Regions from separate parts of the Streptomyces sp. NPDC041814 genome, predicted to be linked through region 3. Evidence: predicted binding sites of a transcription regulator. Region 3 holds the regulator's gene; each other region holds the start of a gene.
What was found. Region 3 encodes HrcA, which represses chaperone genes, less so after heat shock. Its sites were predicted from a motif close to TTNGCACTCNGNNNNNCNGAGTGCNAA; they were not measured.
Positions count from the first base shown of each region.

Region 1: the regulator HrcA is predicted to act here: its motif matches at 2,415-2,441, upstream of groES (co-chaperone GroES).
Region 2: the regulator HrcA is predicted to act here: its motif matches at 4,119-4,145, upstream of groL (chaperonin GroEL).

Region 1 covers NZ_JBVJAM010000006.1:197,614-204,492, reverse strand. The annotation lists gene ACZ6C6_RS17685 (hydroxyacid dehydrogenase) at 1-121, shown strand, start outside; gene groL (chaperonin GroEL) at 226-1,848, opposite strand; gene groES (co-chaperone GroES) at 1,952-2,260, opposite strand; gene ACZ6C6_RS17670 (DUF6234 family protein) at 2,555-2,965, shown strand; gene ACZ6C6_RS17665 (polysaccharide deacetylase family protein) at 2,956-3,939, opposite strand; gene ACZ6C6_RS17660 (hypothetical protein) at 4,075-4,740, opposite strand; gene ACZ6C6_RS17655 (VOC family protein) at 4,788-5,258, opposite strand; gene ACZ6C6_RS17650 (hypothetical protein) at 5,339-5,611, opposite strand; gene tsaD (tRNA (adenosine(37)-N6)-threonylcarbamoyltransferase complex transferase subunit TsaD) at 5,608-6,708, opposite strand; gene rimI (ribosomal protein S18-alanine N-acetyltransferase) at 6,708-6,879, opposite strand, start outside.
Region 2 covers NZ_JBVJAM010000010.1:117,204-124,082, forward strand. The annotation lists gene ACZ6C6_RS24725 (alpha,alpha-trehalose-phosphate synthase (UDP-forming)) at 1-477, opposite strand, end outside; gene ACZ6C6_RS24730 (glucosyl-3-phosphoglycerate synthase) at 542-1,480, opposite strand; SAM riboswitch class I at 1,634-1,760, shown strand; gene thrC (threonine synthase) at 1,778-3,070, shown strand; gene ACZ6C6_RS24740 (MoaD/ThiS family protein) at 3,099-3,377, shown strand; gene ACZ6C6_RS24745 (cold-shock protein) at 3,733-3,939, shown strand; gene groL (chaperonin GroEL) at 4,306-5,928, shown strand; gene ACZ6C6_RS24755 (TetR/AcrR family transcriptional regulator) at 6,042-6,752, opposite strand; gene ACZ6C6_RS24760 (CocE/NonD family hydrolase) at 6,878-6,879, shown strand, end outside.
Region 3 covers NZ_JBVJAM010000001.1:771,699-778,577, forward strand. The annotation lists gene ACZ6C6_RS03515 (hypothetical protein) at 1-188, opposite strand, end outside; gene ACZ6C6_RS03520 (16S rRNA (uracil(1498)-N(3))-methyltransferase) at 261-1,007, opposite strand; gene ACZ6C6_RS03525 (nitronate monooxygenase) at 1,004-2,077, opposite strand; gene dnaJ (molecular chaperone DnaJ) at 2,187-3,323, opposite strand; gene hrcA (heat-inducible transcriptional repressor HrcA) at 3,324-4,340, opposite strand; gene ACZ6C6_RS03540 (MBL fold metallo-hydrolase) at 4,527-5,249, shown strand; gene ACZ6C6_RS03545 (DUF3097 domain-containing protein) at 5,358-6,176, shown strand; gene ACZ6C6_RS03550 (hypothetical protein) at 6,293-6,879, shown strand, end outside.

The DNA.
Region 1 (6,879 bases), on a different contig from region 3:
CTCCCTCGGCAACGAGCTGCACCGCATGACGGACCACGCGCTGGACGAGTTGGAGCGGTACGCGCAGGGGCGTCCGTTCGCGGACCCGGTGCACCCGTCGGCACTGGACCGGTCGGCGTGAAATCCAGCCCCTCCGGCGCTTGAGGAGCGGAGGTCCGGGGGCAGTGCCCCCGAACAGCGCAAAGGCCCGGCCCCCGCAGGGGACCGGGCCTTCCTGGCTACACGCTAGTGCGAGTGGCCGTGGCCGTGCCCGGCCTCCGGCTCTTCCTCGGCCGGCTTCTCGACGACCAGGGTCTCGGTCGTGAGCAGCAGCGACGCGATGGACGCGGCGTTCTCCAGGGCGGAGCGGGTGACCTTGACCGGGTCGATGACGCCGGCCTTCACCAGGTCGCCGTACTCGCCGGTCGCGGCGTTGAAGCCCTGGCCCTTGTCGAGCTCGGCGACCTTCGAGGTGATGACGTAGCCCTCGAGGCCGGCGTTCTCGGCGATCCAGCGCAGCGGCTCGACGGCGGCGCGGCGGACGACCGCGACACCCGTGGCCTCGTCGCCGGTCTTGCCGAGGTTGCCCTCAAGGACCTTGACGGCGTGGACGATGGCGGAGCCACCACCGGAGACGATGCCCTCCTCGACCGCGGCGCGGGTCGCGGAGATGGCGTCCTCCAGACGGTGCTTCTTCTCCTTGAGCTCGACCTCGGTGGCGGCACCGACGCGGATCACGCAGACCCCGCCGGCCAGCTTCGCCAGGCGCTCCTGGAGCTTCTCGCGGTCCCAGTCGGAGTCCGTGGCCTCGATCTCGGCCTTGATCTGGTTGACGCGGCCGGCGACCTCGTCGGACTTGCCGCCACCGTCGACGATGGTGGTGTCGTCCTTGGTGACGGTCACGCGGCGGGCGGTGCCCAGCACGTCCAGACCGGCCTGGTCGAGCTTGAGGCCGACCTCCTCGGCGATGACGGTCGCACCGGTGAGGGTGGCGATGTCGCCGAGCATGGCCTTGCGGCGGTCACCGAAGCCGGGCGCCTTGACGGCGACGGCGTTGAACGTGCCGCGGATCTTGTTGACGACCAGGGTCGACAGGGCCTCGCCCTCGACGTCCTCGGCGATGATCAGGAGCGGCTTGGAGCCACCGGCCTGGATGACCTTCTCCAGGAGCGGCAGCAGCTCCTGGATCGAGCCGATCTTGCCCTGGTGGATCAGGATGTACGGGTCGTCGAGGACGGCCTCCATACGCTCCTGGTCGGTCACCATGTACGGGGACAGGTAGCCCTTGTCGAAGGCCATGCCCTCGGTGAAGTCGAGGTCCAGGCCGAAGGTGTTGGACTCCTCGACGGTGATGACACCGTCCTTGCCGACCTTGTCCATCGCGTCCGCGATGAGCTCGCCGACCTGCGGGTCCTGCGCGGAGAGCGCGGCGACGGCGGCGATGTCGGACTTGTCGTCGATCGGGCGGGCGGTCGCGAGGAGCTCCTCGGACACGGCCTTGACCGCGGCGTCGATGCCCTTCTTCAGGGCGGCCGGGGAGGCGCCGGCGGCGACGTTGCGCAGACCCTCGCGAACGAGCGCCTGGGCGAGGACGGTGGCGGTGGTGGTGCCGTCACCCGCGACGTCGTTCGTCTTGGTGGCGACCTCCTTCACCAGCTGGGCACCGAGGTTCTCGTACGGGTCGTCCAGCTCGACCTCGCGCGCGATGGTGACACCGTCGTTGGTGATGGTGGGGGCACCGAACTTCTTGTCGATGACGACGTTGCGGCCCTTGGGGCCGATCGTCACCTTGACCGTGTCGGCAAGCTTGTTGACGCCGCGCTCAAGGGCGCGACGGGCGTCCTCGTCGAACTTCAGGATCTTCGCCATGGAGCTGAACTGTTCCTCTCAAAACAAAGAACTGCGCCCCTGCCGCCCGGCTGGTTAGGTCGCAGGGGGCCAGGGGCGCAGAACAGAAGCAAACGTGGGTGAATTACTTCTCGATGATCGCGAGGACGTCGCGCGCCGAGAGGACGAGGTACTCCTCGCCGTTGTACTTCACCTCGGTGCCGCCGTACTTGCTGTACAGCACGACATCGCCGGTCTTGACGTCGAGCGGCAGGCGCTCGCCGTTCTCGAAGCGGCCCGGGCCCACGGCCAGGACGACGCCCTCCTGGGGCTTCTCCTTGGCGGTGTCCGGGATAACCAGGCCGGAGGCCGTGGTCTGCTCGGCGTCGAGCGGCTGGACCACGATGCGGTCCTCGAGCGGCTTGATCGCAACCTTGGAGCTGGCGGTCGACACGATCCGGTCTCCCCCTTCGGAGATCTCACGGGGTTTAACAGTCTTTGGGGTGGCGACCAGGTGGGCCCGTCGTCGCGGGTGCCGGACCTGCCGGTCGCACAGTACTGCTGGCACTCTCCAGTGGGGAGTGCCAGCACTGAGACTATGGCCGCGATTAGCACTCGGTCAAGCGGAGTGCCAATTCACGCCCCTCGTGGCGTACCCGGGGACCGTACGGCTGCGGCCGGGCAACGTTCCGGACACCGTAGGGACAACGCCCGGGCCGTCCGGACCGTTCCGGTGGACGGTGGCGGCATGCGCATACGAACCTCCGGCCGCCCGGCCCCCTCGCGCCCCGGTCCGGTGCTGACCGGCTGCCTCGACGCGGTGCTCGGCCTGCTGCTCATCGCACTGGAGACGTTGCTCAGCGGGATCGTCCTCTGGGTGTACACGGGCTCCGACCCCCGGCCGCCGAACCCGGACACGGCGGAGGCCGGACCGCCCGGGATGGACTGGTCCGGCACTCTCGTCCTGGCCGCCGTCACGGCGGCGGCCTGCCTGATCGGCGTGGTGCTGCTGCGCCACGGGCTGCCCATCGCGGGGGTCGTCCAGCTGATCGGCGCGGGCCTGCTGCTGGTCCTCACGCTGACGGCCTGGCACAGCGCCCACGAGGACGCGCACCGGGAGCCCGCGGCCGCCCGCGCGTACGCCGCTTCCTATACGTAGTCCTCCAGGCGGGCCACGGAGTAGCCCTGGTCCGTGATGACCTTCATGACGGACCGGACCAGGTCGGGCATGCTCCCCTTCCAGTCCTCCTTGCCGCGGAAGTGCGTGAGGATGATGTCGCCGGGGTGCAGCTTCCGGTCCTCCCCGCGCCACTCCATGTGGTCGGGGAACGCCTCCGCCTCCCACAGCGGCACGGCGGTGATGCCGCAGGACTTGGCGACCTTCAGCGTGTCGGCGTTGTAGTTGCCGTACGGCGGCCGGAAGAGCCGGGGCCGCTTGCCGAACTGCTCCTGCAGGATGTCCTGCTGGTCGCAGATCTCGCGCTTCTGCTCGTCGTGGGAGAGGCCCGGCAGGTAGCGGTGGTTGAGGGTGTGGTTGCCGAGCACGGTCCCGCGCGACTGGGCGTCCTTGAAGTACGTGTAGTCGTCGCGCACCAGGTAGTCGGTGAGGAAGGCGCTGTACGGGATGTTCAGCTCCGACATCATCTTCAGCAGCTCGGGGTCCTTGTCGTCCCCGTCGTCCATGGTCAGGAAGACGACCTTGTCCGTGGTGGGGACCCGGGTGAAGACCGGCGGCAGCGAGTCGTCCTGGCCCGAGACCTCGAAGCCCTTGCGGGTCGTGAGGTGCGGCTTCTTCGCGGGCGGCACGGGCGCCGCGAGCGGCGTGCTCGCCAGGCCCCACTTCTTGGCGGCGACCGCGCGGGCGGCCTGGGCCAGCCTGGCCCGCTCCGCCTGCGCCGCGCGGGTGCCGAGCGCCCCGGCCGCCGGTTCCGCCTGGGGGCCCGCCTGGCCGGCCTGGCCGGCCTGGAGCTTCGCGCTCCGGGCGGCGGTGCCCGAGTCCTCCCCGGCCGCACAGCCGGACGCGGCGGCCGCGACCAGGAGCGCGGCGAGTACCGCGTAACCCGGTCCGCGCCGCAGGCGGTCCCGCCCTCGCTGCCGTACGCCCCTCACCGCACCCGTTTCACGCCCATTCATGGCCAATTTGTCCTTTTGTCGTACTGGCTGCATGGCGCCGGATCCTGCCAGTACGTGACGGGGCATCGGCTCCGACACCGCCGCCGGGCGCGTGCGGTCCCCCGGGTGGCTCATACCGGGGCAGCCGAAAGGACTTCAGCGGTGGGCGCCGCCGCTCCGCGCGACCGGCGGGGGCGGTGCGCTCATCCCGGCCAGCGTCCGCACGATCCAGCGCCGGTGCCAGAACGCCTTGAAGACGCCGACGAGCCCGACGAGCCAGGCCAGCAACCCGAGTCCCATGATCAGCGCCATCAGCCCGTACGTGTCCTCGCCCCGGACCGCCCCCGCGGGCACGACGACGCAGAGGTAGAGCCCCAGCGCGCCGAGCACGAAGGAGGGCAGCAGCCACCCCAGGGTGGTGCCGGGGAGCCGGAGTCCGGCGTCGCGGGCGGGGTCGCGGTCCAGCTCGCCCCACTGCGTGAGCAGGCGGCGCAGCGCCACGTCCCGGCGCAGTCCGGAAACGAGCAGGATCACCGCCGGAATCAGTGCGGCGGCGCCCACCGCGAGCATCACCACGCCCGTGATCGCGCTGATGGCGTCGTACGTCTCCTCGAAGGTGATGATCGCCGTCCCGATGAACGACCAGCCGATCGCGCCGACCGCCCCCCACAACCACAGCAGCCCGAGCCGGCCCGGTCCGGTGTGCGCCTTGACCAGCACACCGAGCAGGAAGGACCGGTCGGCGAGCAGCGCGTCCCGGTCGGGCCAGGAACGTATCTCCACGGGGGGCGGGGGCGGCGGCAGCACGAAGCGAGGGGACATGGGGCCGACCCTATCGAGCGCCCCTGGCCCCAATTACCGGGCGGGGATCAGGCGTTGCGGATGGCCTCGATGTCCAGGCGCTTCATGCCCAGCATGGCCTTCATCGCGCGGGCGGCCTTCTCCGGGTCCGGGTCGGTCAGGGCGTCGACGAGGCCCGGCGGGACGATCTGCCAGGAGAGGCCGTACTTGTCCTTGAGCCAGCCGCACTGGCTCTCCTGCCCGCCGCCGGAGGTGAGCTCGTTCCAGAGCCGGTCCGCCTCCTCCTGCGAGTCGCACTCGACGGAGAGCGACGCGGCCTCGGTGAAGGGGAACTCGGGCCCGCCGTCGAACGCGACGTACTCCGCGCCGTCCAGCTGGAACCGCACGGTCATCGCCGTGCCCTCCGCGCCGGGGCCCGCGGCGGTCCAGCGGGTGGTCTCCAGGACGCGCGAGTCGCCGCCGACGACGGAGACGTAGTAGGCGGCCGCCTCCTCGATGACGCCTTTCTCGAACCACAGGAACGTGGTGACCTTCTGCATGGTCCTCTCCTCACGTACAGGGGCAAAGTGCCGTGAAGGGTAGACCGCGGAAGCGCCCGGAACTCATCGACGTGCCGTGGCTAAACGGCGCCCAGCGATTCGAAGCGCCAGCGGTGGACCGGCCGGGTGACGAAGCCAGGATCGGGCTCGGGCAGCTCCGGCAGCTCGTCGGCATACGCGCCCTGCCACCAGGTGATGACGAGGACCCGGTCCTGCGGGGCGCGCAGCAGCTCACTGCGGAGCGGGGGCCGGGGCAGCCCGGCGGCGCGGGCGCGGGCCCACTCCGCCAGCTCGCCGCCCCGGCCCTCGGCGGCGCGGGCCTCCCACATCAGGGCGGTGACCGGGGCGCTCATGAGTAGAGGTTGTCCTTGCTGATCTCGTGCACGTGGTCGTGGTCGTGCGTGTGGGCGCCCGGGACGTGGGTCTCGGTGACGGGCAGCGAGGAGTCGGCGGACAGCTCCAGGTCGGAGGCGGGCCGGTTGCGGGCGACCATCTCGGCGCCGAGCGCGGCGACCATGGCCCCGTTGTCGGTGCAGAGCTTGGGGCGGGGCACGCGCAGCCGGATGCCGGCCCGCTCGCACCGCTCCTCGGCGAGCGCGCGCAGCCGGGAGTTGGCCGCGACGCCGCCGCCGATCATCAGGTGGTCGACGCCCTCGTCCTTGCAGGCGCGGACGGCCTTGCGGGTGAGCACGTCGACCACGGCCTCCTGGAAGGAGGCGGCCACGTCCCGGACCGGCACGTCCTCGCCGGCCGCCCGCTTGGCCTCGATCCAGCGGGCGACGGAGGTCTTCAGGCCGGAGAACGAGAAGTCGTACGCGGGATCGCGCGAGCCGGTGAGCCCGCGCGGGAAGGCGATGGCGGCCGGGTCGCCCTCGCGGGCGAGGCGGTCGATGACCGGGCCGCCGGGGAAGCCGAGGTCGAGGACCCGGGCGATCTTGTCGAACGCCTCGCCGGCCGCGTCGTCGATGGTCGCGCCGAGCGGCCGCACGTCGTTGGTGATGTCCGGCGCGAGCAGCAGCGAGGAGTGCCCGCCGCTGACCAGGAGCGCCATGGTGGGCTCGGGCAGCGGGCCGTGTTCCAGCTGGTCGACGCAGATGTGGGAGGCCAGGTGGTTGACCCCGTACAGCGGCTTGTTGAGCGCGTACGCGTACGCCTTGGCGGCGGAGACGCCGACGAGCAGTGCGCCCGCGAGGCCCGGCCCGGCGGTGACCGCGATGCCGTCGAGGTCGCGGCCGCTGACCCCGGCCTCCTTCAGGGCGCGCTCGATGGTGGGGACCATCGCCTCCAGGTGGGCGCGGGAGGCGATCTCGGGGACGACGCCGCCGAAGCGGGCGTGCGTGTCGACGCTGGACGCGACGGCGTCCGCGAGGAGCGTGGTCCCCCGGACGATGCCGACCCCGGTTTCGTCGCAGGAGGTCTCGATGCCGAGTACGAGGGGTTCGTCAGCCATCAGTGGGTCCCGTTTTCTTCTGCTTCTTCGTGTACGTGGAGGCGCATGACGAGCGCGTCGATGTTGCCCGGCTGGTAGTAGCCGCGGCGGAAGCCGATCGGCTCGAAGCCGAAGCGCTCGTAGAGCTTCTGGGCGCGGGTGTTGTCGACGCGGACCTCCAGCAGCACCTCG
Region 2 (6,879 bases), on a different contig from region 3:
GAGCATGCCGGGGACCAGCGAGAGGTGGTAGTCCTGCACGAGGACGGCCGCGCCCTCGCCCGCCTCCTGGGCCAGCGCCTCGGCGAAGGCCCGGTTGTACGTCTCGAAGGACACCCACTGCCTGCGGAACTCCGCGTCGAAGACGGGCTCGACGGGCGTCTGGTACAGCATGTGGTGGACGAACCACAGCACGGAGTTGGCGATGCCGTTGTACGCGTCGGCGTGCACCCCGGCGTCGATGTCGAGCATCCGGACCCCCGGCTCGCCGACCCCCCGGCGCACCGCCTCGCGGTCGCCGTCGCCGAGGGCGGCGCAGACCCACATCTTGTCGTCCACGGCGCTGAGGCCGGAGACGAGCCCGCCCCCGCCCCGTTTCGCTTCGAGGGTGCCGTCGTCGCCCACGGCGTACGAGACGGGGCCGCGGTTGGACGCGACGAGAACCTGGGCAGCGGGCTGGGGGGCGTGCTCGGAGACCATGGCCGGAATCTAGCCCGAACCCGATCCGCCCAAACGTACGAAGTCGGACGGCGTGGGGTCGTGATCAGGCCGCGCGGCGTGCCACGTACTCCTCGATCTCGCACATGGGCGGCCTCTCCTGGGTGTCGACGGGGTAGGTGCGCGGAACGAACCCGTCCGGCCCGCGTTCGAACTGGGTGAGCGTGGGGCGCACCAGATGGCCCCGGGAGAGCCGCACCTGCGCGGTGCGGTAGATCGCGGCGGCCATCCGGCCGAGCGCCTGGCCGTCCTGGTGGCGGTGGACGCGGACGCCGACGTCCACCTGGGCGAGGGCGTCGAGGCCCACGGTGTGCAGCGCGTCCACGAGCAGGCCGAGCTCGACCCCGTATCCGACCGGGAACGGCAGCCGCTCCAGGAGCGAGCGGCGGACGGCGTACTCGCCGCCCAGCGGCTGGACGAAGCCCGCGAGGAGCGGCCAGTGCAGATTGAGCAGGGGCCGGGCCACCAGTTCGGTGACGCGGCCGCCCTGGCCGGGCAGCTCGCCGAGCGGCCGGTCGTACATCGCCTTGACGAACTGCACCTCGGGGTGTGCGAGCAGCGGGCCGACGATGCCGGAGACGAAGTCGGCCGAGAAGTCCTTCAGGTCCGCGTCGACGAAGCACAGGATGTCGCCGCTGGTCACCAGGAGCGACCGCCACAGCACCTCGCCCTTGCCGGGGACGGCGGGGAGGCGGGGCAGGATCGCGTCGCGGTGGACGACCCGGGCGCCCGCGCGGCGGGCGACCTCGGCGGTGGCGTCCGTGGAGCCCGAGTCGATCACGACGAGCTCGTCCACCAGCGGAATGCGTTCCATCAGCTCCCGCCGGATCGTCGCGACGATGTCGCCGACGGTCGCGGCCTCATTGAGGGCCGGTAGAATGACGCTCACGCCCGTACCGTTCGCGGCGGTCCGCACGCTCGCCGGCGGGTGGTCGGCGGCCGACCAGGAACGCCTGGTCAGCCAGCGTTCGACCTCTTCGAGCACGGTCGATACTCCCTGTATGTGATCCATCTCGCGGTACGGACGGCTATCTCACCCGTCCGGTCCTTCGGTTACAGTCTTGAACAACGCGGACGGCCATCGCATGCCGGGGTCGGTCCGCCGACAAACGCACGGATCCATGATCCGTCGCCACAGCGCTCATCCAGAGGGACAGAGGGAACGGCCCGTTGAAGTCCCGGCAACCCTCCTGCCGACCGCGAGGTCAGGTGGGGAAGGTGCCAATTCCGTCTCGCGGCGAAAAGCGCCGTGAGGAAGATGAGGAGAAAGGGCCTCGCCATCATGGCTGTTGAAACCGTCGCAGCAAGCACCGAATCTTCCGTGGACCTCGGTCCCGCCGCGGCTCTTTCCTGCCGCGAGTGCGGTGAACGATTCGCACTCGGTCCCATTTTCGCCTGTGCGTCCTGTTTCGGGCCGCTCGAAGTGGCGTACGACCTGCCGAGCGGCTCCTCCGACGAGCTGAAGAAGCGCATCGAGGCCGGCCCGAACAACATCTGGCGTTACGCGCCGCTGCTGCCGGTGCCCGCCGACGTGGCCGACAAGCCCAATCTCAACCCCGGCTTCACCAAGCTGGTCAAGGCCGACAACCTCGCCCGCGAGCTGGGCGTGACCGGCGGCCTGTACGTGAAGGACGACTCCGGCAACCCGACGCACTCCTTCAAGGACCGCGTCGTCGCCATCGCCGTCGAGGCCGCCCGCGCCTTCGGCTTCACCACGCTCTCCTGCTCCTCGACCGGCAACCTCGCCGGCGCGGTCGGCGCCGCCGCGTCCCGCGCCGGTCTGCGGTCCTGCGTGTTCATCCCGCACGACCTGGAGCAGGGCAAGGTCGTCATGGCCGCGGTCTACGGCGGTGAGCTGGTCGGCATCGAGGGCAACTACGACGACGTCAACCGCTTCTGCTCCGAGCTCATCGGCGACCCGCTGGGCGAGGGCTGGGGGTTCGTCAACGTCAACCTGCGTCCCTACTACGGCGAGGGCTCCAAGACGCTCGCGTACGAGATCTGCGAGCAGCTCGGCTGGCAGCTGCCCGACCAGATCGTCATCCCGATCGCGTCCGGTTCGCAGCTCACGAAGATCGACAAGGGCCTCCAGGAGCTGATCAAGCTCGGCCTGGTCGAGGACAAGCCGTACAAGATCTTCGGCGCCCAGGCCGAGGGCTGCTCCCCGGTCTCCACCGCCTTCAAGGCCGGTCACGACGTGGTGCGCCCGCAGAAGCCGAACACGATCGCCAAGTCCCTCGCGATCGGCAACCCGGCCGACGGCCCGTACGTCCTGGACATCGCCCGCCGCACCGGTGGCGCGGTCGAGGACGTCAACGACGAGCAGGTCGTGGACGCGATCAAGCTGCTGGCCCGTACCGAGGGCATCTTCGCCGAGACCGCGGGCGGGGTGACGGTCGGCGTGACGAAGAAGCTGATCGAGGCCGGCCTGCTCGACCCGGCGCTCACCACCGTCGTCCTGAACACGGGCGACGGCCTCAAGACGCTGGACGCGGTGGCCGACACCTCGCAGGCGACTGCCACGATCCGCCCGAGCCTGGACGCCTTCCGCGCCGCCGGACTCGCCACCAGCTGACCACCCGAGACACCAGGAAGGCACCGCCATGAGCGTCAAGGTCCGCATTCCCACCATCCTCCGCACCTACACCGGCGGCCAGGCCGAGGTTCCGGCCGAGGGCGCGACCCTCTCCGAGGTCATCGCCTCGCTGGAGAAGGACCACCCGGGCATCGCCGCCCGCGTGCTGGACGACCAGGGCAAGCTGCGCCGCTTCGTCAACGTGTACGTCAACGACGACGACGTGCGCTTTGAAGGCGGCCTCGACGCGGCGACCCCGGACGGTGCCGGCGTCTCGATCATCCCCGCCGTGGCCGGCGGCTGCTGAGTCCAAGGCTCCGTTGCGTCACCGTAATTGCCCCCTCCGCGAGAGAAGCGGAGGGGGCAATTCTGCATGGTTGAGCGGGGTAGAGTGTGGGAAGTCCCCTTCGCTGCCCGTGCCCCTCGCATATGAGAATGCGCCGCGCCACGATCAGAAGCAGCCAATGTGCCTGCGCCTCTTGCGCCTTAAGTCGCCTTTGTCGGGCCCGACTTGCCCTGCAAACCTATGAATTCCTCGTATTCGGGCGATCGGCGCTGCGCAGAATTGTCGTCCGATTGACCTGTTGCACAGGGCAGTTGGGCAGATACATTCAGCCGCGGTCGACGCGCTTCGGCGCACACACGTTACAGGGGAGTTAGGCATGGCTCAGGGCACCGTCAAGTGGTTCAACGCGGAGAAGGGGTACGGCTTCATCGCGGTCGACGGTGGTGCGGATGTATTCGTCCACTACAGCGCGATCCAGATGGACGGGTACCGCACCCTCGAAGAAGGTCAGCGGGTCGAGTTCGAGATCTCGCAGGGCCAGAAGGGGCCGCAGGCGGACATGGTCAAGCTCGCCGTCGGCTGAAGCGCGGCACGGCACGTCGGCCGCGACGCCACGCACGTACGAGGGGTCCGTACCTAGGGGTACGGGCCCTTCGTCGTGCCGGGAGCGTGCCGGGGGCGGTCGGGGGTTGTCCACGCTCCGGCCGGAGGCGCTTGCGCCCTCCCGTCGCCCGGCCACCACCCCTCAAGGAGCCTTCGGCGCTTGCACTCGACGGGGTCGAGTGCTAATCATTGGCTTAGCACTCTCCAGGTGAGAGTGACAGAATTTGGACCGGGCCGGTGAGGCCCGCACGCCAGGCGGGGAAGGAACCGCAGGGCACGCAGGCCGTCCGTCGCGGGCGCCACTCGGTCCGGAGCAATCCACCCCTGTCCGGGAGGACCACTTCACATGGCCAAGATCATCGCGTTCGACGAGGAGGCCCGGCGCGGTCTCGAGCGCGGCATGAACCAGCTCGCCGACGCCGTCAAGGTCACCCTTGGCCCCAAGGGTCGCAACGTCGTCCTCGAGAAGAAGTGGGGCGCCCCCACGATCACCAACGATGGCGTGTCCATCGCCAAGGAGATCGAGCTGGAGGACCCGTACGAGAAGATCGGTGCGGAGCTGGTCAAGGAGGTCGCCAAGAAGACGGACGACGTCGCCGGCGACGGTACGACCACCGCCACCGTTCTCGCTCAGGCGCTCGTTCGCGAGGGTCTGCGCAACGTGGCCGCGGGTGCGAACCCGATGGCTCTCAAGCGGGGCATCGAGAAGGCCGTCGAGGCCGTCTCCGCCGCCCTCCTGGAGCAGGCCAAGGACGTGGAGACCAAGGAGCAGATCGCTTCGACCGCCTCCATCTCCGCCGCCGACACCCAGATCGGCGAGCTCATCGCCGAGGCCATGGACAAGGTCGGCAAGGAAGGCGTCATCACCGTCGAGGAGTCCCAGACCTTCGGTCTGGAGCTGGAGCTCACCGAGGGTATGCGCTTCGACAAGGGCTACATCTCGGCGTACTTCGCCACCGACATGGAGCGCATGGAGTCGTCCCTGGACGACCCGTACATCCTGATCGTCAACTCCAAGGTCAGCAACGTGAAGGACCTCCTTCCGCTGCTGGAGAAGGTCATGCAGTCCGGCAAGCCGCTGCTGATCATCGCCGAGGACGTCGAGGGCGAGGCCCTGTCGACCCTGGTCGTCAACAAGATCCGCGGCACCTTCAAGTCCGTCGCCGTCAAGGCCCCGGGCTTCGGCGACCGCCGCAAGGCCATGCTCGGTGACATCGCCATCCTCACGGGCGGCACCGTCATCTCCGAGGAGGTCGGCCTCAAGCTGGAGAACGCCGGTCTCGACCTGCTCGGCCGCGCCCGCAAGGTCGTCATCACCAAGGACGAGACGACGATCGTCGACGGCGCCGGTGACAGCGACCAGGTCCAGGGCCGCGTCAACCAGATCCGTGCCGAGATCGAGAACTCCGACTCGGACTACGACCGCGAGAAGCTCCAGGAGCGCCTGGCGAAGCTGGCCGGCGGCGTGGCCGTCATCAAGGCCGGTGCCGCCACCGAGGTCGAGCTCAAGGAGCGCAAGCACCGCATCGAGGACGCGGTGCGCAACGCCAAGGCCGCCGTCGAGGAGGGCATCGTCGCCGGTGGTGGCGTGGCTCTGCTCCAGGCCTCGGCCGTCTTCGAGAAGCTGGAGCTCTCGGGTGACGAGGCGACCGGCGCCAACGCCGTGAAGCTCGCCCTGGAGGCCCCGCTCAAGCAGATCGCCGTCAACGGTGGTCTTGAGGGCGGCGTCGTCGTGGAGAAGGTCCGCAACCTGCCGATCGGTCACGGCCTCAACGCCGCGACCGGCGACTACGTCGACATGATCGCCGAGGGCATCCTCGACCCGGCGAAGGTCACGCGCTCCGCGCTGCAGAACGCCGCGTCGATCGCCGCGCTGTTCCTCACCACCGAGGCCGTCATCGCCGACAAGCCGGAGAAGGCCGCCGCGGCCGCTCCGGGCGGCATGCCGGGCGGTGACATGGACTTCTGATCCTGACGGATCGGTAGTTCCAGCAGTACCAAGACACCGGCCCCCGGGGATTCGTCCCCGGGGGCCGGTGTCGTTGTGTGCACGCGTGTTCCGTCGTGTGTACGCGCACGGGCTCAGCCCGCGTCGAGGCCGTCCACGAGACGGGTGAGGAAGCGGTCGAACATGGCGTCCGGGGTGACCGGCCGTCCGGCCGTCGCCAGTGCCTCCGCCAGCTCCGGATGATCGCCGTCCGCCGCGACCTCCGCCAGATACAGCGCCTCGGCGGCCGCCCGCCCGGGCTCCCGGGCCGCCCGCGCCTGGCCGACCTCGTAGGCCACATGGGCCGCCACGAAGGACGTGAGCTGGGCGAAGATCTCCAGCCGGGCCGCCCCGTCGAGCCCGATGGGCCGCAGCGCCGCGAGGGCGTGCTCCACGAAGGCGAGCGTGCGGGGGCCCAGGGTGCGGCGGGCCTGCACGGCGGCGGGCAGCCAGGGGTGGCGGAGCATGTTCGCGCGCTGGTGGCGGCCGAGGGTCTTGAGGTCGGCGCGCCAGTCGCCGGTGAGCGGTCCGGACGTGGGCAGCTCGCCGGAGACGTGGTCGATCATCAGGTCGAGCAGCGTCTCCTTGTCGGGCGCGTAGCTGTACAGCGACATGACGCCCGCGCCCACCTCGGCGGCGACCCGCCGCATGGTGACCGCGTCGATCCCCTCGGCATCCGCGACGGCGACGGCGGCGGCCGTGATCGCCTCGCGGCTGAAGGCGGGTCTGCGCCCGCGCCGGGGCCGGTCCTGCTCCCGCCAGAGATCTCGCGGATCGATGCCTCCGGCACCTTCGGTGCGGGTCACGTGCTCAGCCTCTCTCACCCGGGTCCCTCCGTGGTCCATCCAAGCATCCAGTATTCTCGTACTTAGTACGAGAATGGAGTGCGGGGTCTGCCGCACCGCTGCGTGACGTACCGATGGAGGCGAAGAT
Region 3 (6,879 bases):
ACGCCCTCGTGCTCCAGGGCGCGGGTGGCGGTCCGGTCCGTGGTGAAGGCGACGGACGCGGTGTTCAACGCGCCGGTGGCGTCGCCCGGTTCACAGGCGGTGAGCCCGGCGACGGCGGCCGCGGCGAGGCAGAGCGCGGCCGGAAAACGACGGGCCGCATGATGGCCCCGTGCCCTTGATGTCCCCATACGGGCAGCTTCCCACCCCGTCTGACGACGCGGTAGACCGCTTCCGGGCACAACCACCCCATCGGGGACGGTTTACGACCAGCGCCCCGTGCGTCCCAGGAGCAGCGCGGTGGCCGCGGTGCCCGCCGTCGAGGTGCGCAGGACCGTGGGGCCGAGGCGGCAGGTGCGGGCCCCGGCGTCGGCGAACGCGGTCAGCTCGTCCGGCGACACACCGCCCTCGGGGCCGACGACCAGCACGATCTCGCCCTCGTCGGGCAGGGCGGCGGTGGCCAGCGGTTCGCTCGGGTAGTCGCGGTCCTCGTGCAGCACGGCCGCGAAGTCCGCCGCGGCCAGCAGGCCCGCGACCTGCTTGGTGGTGGCCAGGTCCGCCACGTCCGGGAAGAGCACCCGGCGCGACTGCTTGCCGGCCTCCCGGGCCGTGGCACGCCATTTGGCCAGGGACTTGAGGCCGCGGTCGCCCTTCCACTGGGTGATGCAGCGCGCCGCCTGCCACGGGACGACCGCGTCGACGCCGGTCTCCGTCATCGTCTCCACCGCGACCTCGCCCCGGTCCCCCTTGGGCAGGGCCTGGACGACGGTGATCCGCAGCGCGGGGCGCGGCTCCTCGTGGACCTCGGCCAGGTCGCCGACGACCAGCCGGTCCTTGCCCTCGGCGGCGCGCACGACCCCCTGGGCCCACCGGCCGCGGCCGTCCGTGAGGACCACCTCCTCGCCGCTGCGCAGGCGCTTCACGGAGACGGCATGGCGTCCCTCGGGCCCGTCGAGGACGAACTCGGGTGCGTCCGGCAGGTGTCCGACGACGAAGACGGGTGCCGTCACTGTGCGCTCCTTGTGCTCACTGCCGTCCGTGCGGCGTCCAGTTCCTCGGCGAGCAGCCGGACCAGCCGGCCGGCGGGCAGCTCGCGGGCCATGCGGTGGCCCTGCCCCGCCCAGAGCGCCATGCCCTGGGCGTCCCCGACGCGGGCGGCGGCCTTGCGCAGCACGGAGGTCATGTGGTGGACCTGGGGGTAGGCGGCGGGGGCGTACGGGCCGTGCTCGCGCACGAAGCGGTTGACCAGGCCGCGGGCCGGGCGCCCGGAGAAGGCCCTGGTCAGGGTGGTCCGGACGAACAGCGGGTTGGTCAGGGCCTGTTTGTGCAGGACGTGGGCGCCGGACTCCGGGCAGGCCAGGAAGGCGGTGCCGAGCTGGGCGGCGTCGGCGCCCGCCGCGAGGACGGCGGCGATCTGGGCGCCGCGCATCAGGCCCCCGGCGGCCACGACTGGTATCTGCACGGTCTCGCGGACCTGGGCGACCAGGCTCAGCAGCCCGGTCCCGCCGTCCTCGGTCGCCGGGTCGTCGTGGAACGTGGAGCGGTGGCCGCCCGCCTCGGTGCCCTGGGCGCAGACGGCGTCGGCCCCGGCCCACTCGGCGGCCTGGGCCTCCTCCGGCGAGGTGACGGTGACGACGGTGTACGTACCGGCGGCCGCGAAGGCGTCGAGCGTGTCGCGCGAGGGGCAGCCGAAGGTGAAGGAGACGACCGGGACCGGGGCGTCGAGGAGCACGGCGAGCTTGTCCTCGTAGCCGTCGTCGCCGGGGACGTCCGGGTCGCCGAGGGCGGTCTCGTAACCGGTGGCCTCGCTCGCGAGCCGACGGCGGTAGTCCGCCAGCGCGGCGGGGTCCGCCGGTTCGCACTGCGGCATGAAGAGGTTGACGCCGAAGGGCTGCCCGGTCAGGGCGCGCACCTGCCGGATCTCGTCGCGCAGGGCGTCCGCCGTCTTGTAGCCGGCGGCCAGGAAGCCGAGCGCGCCGGCCTCGGAGACGGCGGCGGCGAGCTGCGGGCAGGACGGACCGCCGGCCATGGGGGCCTGCACGAGGGGATACCGGCAGAGAGCGGTCAGCGCGGAGGGCATGACCGCATCGTGTCATGTCCTGCCTGTCCCGTGATGCCCGCCCCGCGACGGGGCCGGGCGGAGCGCGGTACGGACCCGGAGCCCGGGTCCGTACCGTGTGCGCGAGCCGTCAGCGGCCGTTGAAGGCGTCCTTCAGGCGGGAGAACAGGCCCTGCTGGCCCGGCTGGAACTGCCCGGTGGGCCGCTCCTCGCCGCGCAGCTTGGCCAGTTCGCGCAGCAGGCGTTCCTGCTCGGGGTCGAGCTTGACCGGGGTGGTCACCTCGACGTGCACGATGAGGTCGCCGCGTCCGCCGCCCCGCAGGTGGGTGATGCCGCGCCCGTGCAGCGGGACGGACTGGCCTGACTGGGTACCCGGCCGGATGTCGACCTCCTCCAGGCCGTCCAGCGTCTCCAGCGGCACCTTGGTGCCGAGGGACGCCGCCGTCATGGGGATGGTCACCGTGCAGTGCAGGTCGTCGCCGCGGCGCTGGAACACCGCGTGCGGCAGCTCGTGGATCTCGACGTAGAGGTCCCCGGCGGGGCCGCCGCCCGGGCCGACCTCGCCCTCGCCCGCGAGCTGGATGCGGGTGCCGTTGTCGACACCGGCGGGGATCTTCACGGTCAGCGTGCGCCGCGAGCGGATGCGGCCGTCGCCGGCGCACTCCGGGCACGGGGTCGGCACGACCGTACCGAAGCCCTGGCACTGGGGGCAGGGCCGCGAGGTCATGACCTGGCCGAGGAAGGACCGGGTGACCTGGGAGACCTCACCGCGGCCGCGGCACATGTCGCAGGTCTGCGCCGAGGTGCCGGGGGCCGCGCCCTCGCCGCTGCACGTGGTGCAGACGACGGCGGTGTCGACCTGGATGTCCTTGGTGGTGCCGAAGGCCGCCTCGGTGAGGTCGATCTCCAGCCGGATCATGGCGTCCTGGCCGCGCCGGGTGCGCGAACGGGGCCCGCGCTGCGACGACGTACCGAAGAACGCGTCCATGATGTCGGAGAAGTTGCCGAAGCCGCCCTGGCCGAAGCCGCCCGCGCCGGCGCCGCCGGACTGCGAGAGCGGGTCCCCGCCGAGGTCGTAGACCTGCTTCTTCTGCGCGTCCGACAGGACCTCGTAAGCGGCGTTGATCTCCTTGAACCGCTCCTGGGTCTTCGGATCGGGGTTGACGTCCGGGTGCAGCTCGCGGGCGAGCCTCCGGAATGCCTTCTTGATCTCGTCCTGGGAAGCGTCGCGGCGCACGCCGAGTACGGCGTAGTAGTCCGTGGCCACTTACGACTCCGCCAGGATCTGTCCGACGTAACGTGCCACTGCGCGTACCGCTCCCATCGTTCCGGGGTAGTCCATGCGGGTCGGTCCGACCACGCCGAGTTTGGCGACTGCCTCGTCGCCCGAACCGTAGCCGACCGCGACGACGGACGTGGAGTTGAGCCCCTCGTGGGCGTTCTCGTGCCCGATGCGTACGGTCATGCCCGAGTCCTTGGCCTCGCCGAGCAGCTTCAGCAGCACGACCTGCTCCTCCAGTGCTTCGAGCACCGGCCGGATCATCACAGGGAAGTCGTGTCCGAAGCGGGTGAGGTTGGAGGTGCCGCCGATCATCAGCCGCTCCTCCGTCTCCTCGACGAGGGTTTCGAGCAGGATCGAGAGGACGGTGGACACGGTTCCCCGGTCCTCGCTCTCGAAGGATTCCGGCAGGTCCTGCACCAACTGCGGGACATCGGCGAACCGGCGCCCCACCACCCGGCTGTTGAGCCGGGCCCGCAGATCGGCGAGCGAGGTCTCGCCGAACGGCGCCGGGCAGTCCACCAGCCGCTGCTCGACCCGGCCGGTGTCCGTGATCAGCACGAGCATCAGCCGCGCCGGGGCCAGGGACAGCAGCTCCACGTGCCGCACCGTCGAACGGGTCAGCGAGGGGTACTGCACGACGGCGACCTGCCGGGTCAGCTGCGCGAGCAGCCGCACGGTGCGGCCCACGACGTCGTCCAGGTCGACCGCGCCGTCGAGGAAGTTCTGAATGGCGCGGCGCTCGGGCGAGGAGAGGGGCTTGACGCCCGCCAGCTTGTCCACGAAGAGCCGGTAGCCCTTGTCCGTCGGGATACGCCCGGCGCTGGTGTGCGGCTGGGCGATGAAGCCCTCCTCCTCCAGCACCGCCATGTCGTTGCGGACGGTCGCCGGGGAGACCCCCAGCTTGTGCCGCTCCGTGAGCGCCTTGGAGCCGACGGGCTCCTCGGTCCCGACGTAGTCCTGGACGATCGCGCGCAGCACTTCGAGTCTGCGTTCGCTGAGCATCGCGCGCACACCTCCAGCTCTCCACGTCGGTGGCTCCCGGGCCGTTCCCGGGATTCCTCCTGGCACTCTGTGCGTACGAGTGCCAGCGATCCCCGGCCAGTGTACGGCGACGGGGTGGTGCCCTAGCAAGGGCGACCGGCCACGGTGCCACCCGACCGCGCAGGTCGCTGCCGATAGCGTCGCCGCATGGATGTCTCTTGGGAAGACTTCGGATGGGAGCGGCTGGGTCACGGAACCGGCCGCCGGCGCCTTCCGGTCTGGGACGCGACGGCCCTGCTGGTGGCGGGCCCGCACGGCGCGCTGCTCTGCGACACCGGTTCGTCACTGCGCGAGGGGGTGGAACTGCGCACCCAGGCCGAGGCGCTGCTCGGCCGGAGGGTGACGCACATCGCACTCAGCCACCCCCATTTCGACCATGTGCTGGGCACGGCCGCGTTCGCCGGGGCACAGGTGTACGGCTCCGAGGGCACGGCGGAGCTGCTGCGGCGCGGGGCCGCCGAGCTGTACGCGGACGCGGTGGCGCAGGGGCTGCCCGAGGCGGACGCGGCCGGGTCCGCCGATCTGCTGGTGGCCCCGCGCCACGAGGTGCGCGGGGAGCTGACGGTGGATCTGGGCGGCGGCCGGGAGGCGGTCCTGGTGAACATGGGCGCGGCGCACAGCGGCCACGACCTGGCGGTGCTGGTCCCGGGCTCCCCGGCGCTGGTGTTCTGCGGGGACCTGGTCGAGGAGTCGGGCGAGCCGCAGGCGGGCCCGGACGCCGCTCCGGCGCGCTGGCCGGCCGCGCTGGACCGGCTGCTGGAGCTGGGCGGGGACGACGCGCTGTACGTGCCGGGGCACGGGGCGGTGGTGGACGCGGCCTTCGTCCGGGCCCAGCGGGAGGCGCTGGCGGGGCGGTTCGGGGTGTCGTAGCGCGTCGTGGGGGCGGTGGGGTCCGACCGCGTCCCGGCCGGGAAGAGGGGCGGCCGGACGGCCACCCGGTTCGGCGTGTCGTGGGTCTTCCCCGCTTATCGTCGTGCGATGCGCAGCTACCAGCCCGATCTGACCCCGCCGTGGAAGAAGTCCGCCCCCGCCCCGGAGGTGCCCGCCGAGACCGATCTGGTCGTGGAGGAGGCCGTCACCGGTTTCTGCGGCGCGGTCATCCGGTGCGAGAAGACCGCCGAGGGGCCGACGGTGACCCTGGAGGACCGGTTCGGCAAGCACCGGGTCTTCCCGATGACGCCGCGCGGCTTCCTGCTCGACGGCCGGGTCGTCACGCTGGTCCGCCCGTCGGCCGGGGGCCCGGTGCGGCCCACGCGTACGGCCTCCGGTTCGGTGGCGGTGCCCGGGGCGCGGGCGCGGGTGGCGCGGGCCGGGCGGATCTACGTGGAGGGGCGGCACGACGCGGAGCTGGTCGAGCGGGTCTGGGGCGACGACCTGCGCATCGAGGGCGTGGTCGTGGAGTACCTGGAGGGCATCGACGACCTGCCGGCGATCGTCCGGGAGTTCGCGCCCGCGCCGGACGCCCGCCTCGGGGTGCTGGTCGACCATCTGGTGCCCGGTTCCAAGGAGTCCCGGATCGCGGCCCAGGTGTCGGACGGCGACGTGCTGGTGGTCGGGCACCCGTACATCGACGTGTGGGAGGCCGTGAAGCCGGCGTCGGTGGGGATCGCCGGGTGGCCGGTGGTGCCGCGCGGGCAGGACTGGAAGACGGGCGTGTGCCGGGCGCTGGGGTGGCCGGAGAACACCGGAGCGGCGTGGCAGCGCATCCTGTCCTCGGTCCGCTCCTACCGGGACCTTCAGCCCGAACTCCTGGGCCGCGTCGAGGAATTGATCGATTTCGTCACCCTTCCGGACTGATGTCCGGCGCGCCTTCCCGTCGATCCGGCACCAATCCGGACAACCGCCTGCGCCTCGCACACATCATCGGTTATTGAGGGGGCCAGGCTCTTTTCGCGAGGGAAGGCACGGGGGCGATGGCACGCGAGGTCTGGCGGGACACTGCGGAGAACGAGGCGGCCTCCGCCGTCTTCCACTTCGTGCAGCAGCTCATCGACGGCTACCGCGCCAACCGGCCCGTGATGCCCCTGGTGGTCCTCCAGGCCGCCGACGCCGACGTACCGGCCGACGTGGACGCCCGGGTCGAGCAGATCGTGCGCCAGGTCCACCGGGCCAACCAGCCGCGCCGCGTCCCCCTGAGGCTGCTCGACGGGCACGGCGACTCCCCGTACGACGCGGCGCTCGACATGGTCCGCACGCTGACCGAGAGGCCGTGGGAGACCCGGGGCGGATCGCAGTACAAGCCGTTCACCTTCCCCCGGTCCCGGCTGCTCGGCGCCATCGAGCAGGCCACCGAGTCCGTGCTGCGGGCCCCGGAGCCGGGCTGTTCCCGGGACCGCCGGGACGAGCGGATCCTGGAGGAGCTGAGCGCGCTGCGCTGGCGGGCCGGACGGCGCGGCCGGGGCACCTGGTGGACGGCGCTGCGCGAGTCGGTGCGGCCGGAGACCTTCGTGGGGGCCGTGGTCATCGCGGTCCTGGGTGTGCTGCTGGGTGAGATCGGCTG